Regions from separate parts of the Mesorhizobium sp. B2-4-19 genome, predicted to be linked through region 2. Evidence: predicted binding sites of a transcription regulator. Region 2 holds the regulator's gene; the other holds the start of a gene.

Region 1 (2,452 bases), on a different contig from region 2:
GGCCTGTGCGCCCTGCTTGAACTGGTCGCCGATGGTGGCGAGCTGTCCGGTCATCGGGCCGACCACCGAAACGGTGATGTCGTCGGCGAATGCCACCGGCGCGCTCATCATCAGGCCGAAAATGGCCGCGCTCAAAATACTCATTTTTTTCATGGCAATAGAACTCCTCCACTCACGCGCGGCCGCCCCGGCCGCGCTTCTTCCAGAGAGGCGGGACAATTTCATCCTTCATTGGGCCTGTCTAGGCGCATTGGCGCCACTCGATTGGGCCTGCAAGCCCTCATCCACGCAAAAAGCCACGCCAGCCTTGTTCCGGCTGGTCGTGGCTTTTTGCCTATCGGGCTGTTTCCCCAGCGCCCCCGCGCCGCGAAACCCAACGTAGCCTTCCCCGTCGTCCCTGCCATGATCCGAAACCTGGATTCTTTTTCGGGATCATGGTCCGTCGCACGGCTTGGCCGGTCCTGCCTGCCGCATTCTTGTTATTGATGGCCTGTGGCCTGGCTGTCTGCGCAGCCTTGTCCCTGTTTTGGCCCGACCGTCTTGGAGCGGTCTTGGCCGGAGCGTCCCCGTCTGCCGGAAATCTAGTGCATGGTCATCCATTCGCGGGCTTCGCGCAGCGCCTTGGCGATCTCGACCTTCGACATGGCGGCCGACAGTTCCGAGCGCAGTTCCGCGGCGCGGGCCGAGCCCTTGATGGCGGCGATGTTGAACCATTTGTGGGCGGCAACGACGTCGGTTTCGCAATCGCGACCGGTCGCATACATCATGCCCAGTTCGAAAAGAATGTCGGCCTGGGCAGTTGCCCCCATGGCGCCGAAACCTGCTTCAAGCATTTCAAAACGTGCCATTTTAGTCCCCTGTCTGGCTCCCGAGAGCTGCCTCCGTTCGTCTTGTCCGGGCCGCTCTTTCGATGCTTTCGAGAATGCCGACGAGGCTTGAATCCGCCGTTAAATGGCGTGCTTAATTTGAGGAAAACAAAGCTAAAACAATAGGTAAACGGTGAAATTCGTTAAGGATACGAAGCCAGCAATTCAGCCGATTTTCGTCAAATTCGACGAAAATTTTCTGAGCGTCGATCAACACTCCGCTAACCACGGGAAACAAACAGGACGCGCCGGTCGTTTTCATTTCCTCGCCGACGGCGCCAATTCAGGGGGCTTTGAAATGCCAAGATCTTCCGCTGCGGCACCGCTTTTGTTTTGCCGGGAGCTGGATTAGCTTACGTTTGCGTAAGCGGCAGACCGGCGAGGCGGAGAATCCGGCCGGCTATCCAAAGGGAGCAAGACATGTTTCGAAAAGTGAGCCTGGCTCTTGCAGCCACATTGATCATGGCGGGTGCGGCATGGGCCGATCCGATCGAGGGCAGTTGGAAAACGCAAGCCGGCGATACCGCGGCCATTTCAGGCAGCGACTCGTTTTCCATCACGCTCAAATCGGGCAAATATGCCGGCAAGACGATCGGCTCGCTCAAGGCGGCAGGCGACAACAAATATGCCGGCAGCATCACCGATCCTGCAAACGACAAGACCTATTCGGGCAAGGCGACATTGTCGGGCACCGCGCTCAAGATGAGCGGCTGCGTGCTTGGCGGACTGATCTGCAAGAGCCAGACCTGGCACAAGCTCTGATCAGCCTATCCTTGTGACATCCTGACGGGGCCCGACGGGCCCCGTTTTCGTTTCACCGGCACGTCAAGCCCTGGGGCTCTTCCCCGCTGCCGGTAGCCGCGCACGCCGGCGACGAACCGTCCCGATCCCGTCAATCAATTTGAACCGCAGATGAACACCGGCATCAGAGCCGGTTCAGAGGCGTTGGGGCATTCTCCAGCGCGTTGAAGGAGACACGACCCAATGCTTGCTCGCCGCTTCACAATCGTCTGCCTGCTGATGAGCCTGTTTGGAATGTTCTTCGCCATCCTCGTCGCCGAAGCAGGCCGTTCTCCCCGCTCCTGGGACGAAGCCACCAGACTATGCCGCCTCGCCTGCCCGACCAACCTTCGCCACTGAAACAAACCCGGACCTCGAGAAGAAAAGCTCAGACATCATGACCCGCATCGCCGCCAACACTCTCAAGACCCTTCGGCTCCTGCCGCGGGCGGCGCTTATCCTGGTGCTCCTGGCCGCGCCGGTCCTGGCGGTGCCGATGATGCGTACCAATACCGGCTCGACGATCGAGGCGCCGGCCCTGAGGAAGTCCGGTGTGGGTTTCGTTCTGTTGGTCAGCCTGCAGCGGGGATAAAGAAAAATCGCGCTTTGAGCACCTTCGGCAGCGACACCCCTCCCAACCGCTCGTCCAAGTCTCTATATTGAGCCATGGAAAAGCGAATCTACCCCCAAGCCATCGAATCTGTCGTTATGCCGGAGCCTTTTGGCCGGCAAAGCTTCGACAGCGCCGAAAAAGCCGTTGCCGCACTGCAGCTGCTTTACGACCGCAACACCAAGTTCCTGCGTGA
Region 2 (2,452 bases):
CGGTCGGGCTGATCTCGCAGCAATCCGTGCTGCTGGTGACCATCGCCCTGGTCATCGCGACGATGGCGACGACCTGGCTGCGGCTCGCGGCAGTGCCATTCGCGCTTGCCGGCCTGCTGACAATATCGGATACGCGCACCCCGGATGTGCTGATTTCCGAAGATGCGCGGTTGGTGGCGTTGCCGATCGGCGGTGGAGAACTCGCGGTCAGCCGGACTCGCCCGAGCGAGTTCACCGTCGACAATTGGAAACGCGCGCTGGTGTCCGAAACCATCGTCGTGCCGGAGATGTTCGACAGGGCGGACGGGCAATTCGACATTGCCGATGCCGTCAATCTGCCGCCGGGAGCACCGTTCTACTGCACGGATGGCGTCTGTCTTGCCCGGCACCCGTCGGGTGCGATCATTGCGCATGTCGAAGACCGCAAGAATACCTGGAAAGCCTGCGGTTTCGCCGACCTGATCGTCGTCAATGACGCGACGGGCTATGACGCCTGCCACAATCCGCTGGTTCTTGTTGTCACCAAACGGCAACTTGCCCGCAAAGGCAGTGCCGCCGTGTTCTTCGACCGCCAATCGGCAACCGGTCCGCCAACCGTCAGCTTCGCGGTGGACGGGCCGTATCGGCCTTGGCACGAGCAGCGAAAATTTTCGCGTGAGGCGAGGGGGCTGGCGCCCTATCAAAAACCCGAAAAGACGGCCGTTCCTGCTCAGTAGCGCCGGATCAGTCCGACAAGTTTGCCTTGCACCTTGACCCTGTCTGGCCCGAAAATGCGCGTCTCGTAGGCAGGATTGGCGGCTTCAAGGGCGATCGAGGCGCCCTTGCGGCGGAACCGTTTCAGGGTTGCTTCCTCCTCATCCACCAGCGCCACGATGATCTCGCCCGGGCTCGCCGTGTCGGCGTTGCGGATGATGACCGTGTCGCCGTCGAAGATGCCGGCGTCGATCATCGAGTCGCCCTTGACCTCCAGCGCATAGTGCTCGCCACCCATGATCATATCCGGCGGCACCGAGATCGAATGCGTCTGGTGCTGGATGGCATCGATCGGCACACCGGCAGCGATGCGGCCCATCACCGGGATCGACACGGCGGAAACCGCATCATCATCATTGCCGGCCGCAGGCAAGCGCGACTGCGCCGGCTTGATTTGGCGGCCAAGACCGCCCTGGCCGAGACTGCCCTGGATGACGCTTGGCGAGAATTTCTTTGCCGCGTTAAGGCCGGGCGCGATCGAATCCGGCAGCCGCAGCACTTCCAGCGCCCGCGCCCGGTTGGGCAGCCGGCGGATGAAGCCGCGTTCCTCCAGTGCCGTGATCAGGCGATGGATGCCCGACTTGGAGGCGAGATCGAGCGCTTCCTTCATCTCGTCGAAGGACGGCGGAATGCCGCTTTCCTTGAGCCGTTCATGAATGAACATCAGCAGTTCATGTTGCTTGCGTGTCAGCATGGCGGCCCCCAAGGCATTGAACGAAGGGTGAATCAGAATCGAAAAACAAACCCAGAACAAACACTATCTGTTCCAGTTGTGTTCCGCAACTGTTTAAAGTTTAATGAATTTGTTAACGCGTCTGAAGTTTTTTGGCCGGGGCAGAGGGTCGCGATCAATCATTTCCCTGCCGGTACGCGCATTGAAATCGTTTCGGTTAATGGCCTGTGGCCTAGCCCTGAATGCGGTTTGGCATCAGGCATTTGGGAGGCGTCCACGGGGCCGAATTGTACAATGTATCGATCCATTTCCGGCAGAACGAAACGAAACCAAAACGCCAACAATCGTGTGTTCAGGGCCGGCACGGCCGCGTGGATTTGGACGCCGCGGAAGCATCATCCGGAAACCGCTTTCAGGCTGCCGGCGCGCGCGGTGTAAGTGTTGGCGCCGTTGTCTTCGCTGTGTACATAGACATGTAGGGTGTAGCCGATATGCGCCGTCATCAGCGCCTTTGCCCGTTCGACATCGCGATCGAGCGCCGCTTCCATGATCGCGGTATGATGCTCGATGGCGATCGCCTCGCGCAGCGCGTCCATTGCCTCGCCATAGCCGTCCTTCAGGCCGGCCGCCGCCCGCAATGTCGGCGCCAGGCCGAGAAACCGATGATGCCGACGCAGCTGATCGGCGATCGTCGAGCGGAAGCGCAACAGCCAGTTGGACGTCGCCGCGCTCAGCAGCGCCGCGTGGAAGGCCTCGTGGCTCTCGTCCCATTTGTCGACGGCCGCATCGGAAGGGTCATCGACCGCGGTCTTGCAGCGGGAGAGCCGGTAATGAGCGGTGACGACCGCGTCCTCCCATTCCCTGCCGCCGTTCGTGATCGATTCCAGGAACAGCGGCATTTCGACAACCATCCTCGCGCGCGCCAGGTCCTCGAGCTCGGCGCGCGACACGGGTGCGACGGCAAAGCCGCGATTGCTGATGGCGGTGACCAAGCGTTCGGCTTCAAGTCGGGACAAGGCTTCACGC

The links. Region 2 encodes LexA, which represses DNA repair genes until DNA is damaged. Its sites were predicted from a motif close to TGTTCNNNNTGTGTTCNG; they were not measured.
Region 1: FJ546_RS00410 (sel1 repeat family protein) is a predicted target of LexA. The motif match lies at 971-988, and genes of this name have one in related genera.

The regions. Positions count from the first base shown of each region.
Region 1 covers NZ_VFUV01000001.1:79,817-82,268, forward strand. The annotation lists gene FJ546_RS00405 (branched-chain amino acid ABC transporter substrate-binding protein) at 1-153, opposite strand, end outside; gene FJ546_RS00410 (sel1 repeat family protein) at 582-848, opposite strand; gene FJ546_RS00415 (hypothetical protein) at 1,000-1,218, shown strand; gene FJ546_RS00420 (DUF2147 domain-containing protein) at 1,287-1,628, shown strand; gene FJ546_RS31055 (hypothetical protein) at 1,851-2,006, shown strand; gene FJ546_RS00425 (hypothetical protein) at 2,044-2,238, shown strand; gene FJ546_RS00430 (AMP nucleosidase) at 2,355-2,452, shown strand, end outside.
Region 2 covers NZ_VFUV01000011.1:21,093-23,544, forward strand. The annotation lists gene FJ546_RS19040 (ComEC/Rec2 family competence protein) at 1-716, shown strand, start outside; gene lexA (transcriptional repressor LexA) at 710-1,447, opposite strand; gene FJ546_RS19050 (GntR family transcriptional regulator) at 1,822-2,452, opposite strand, start outside.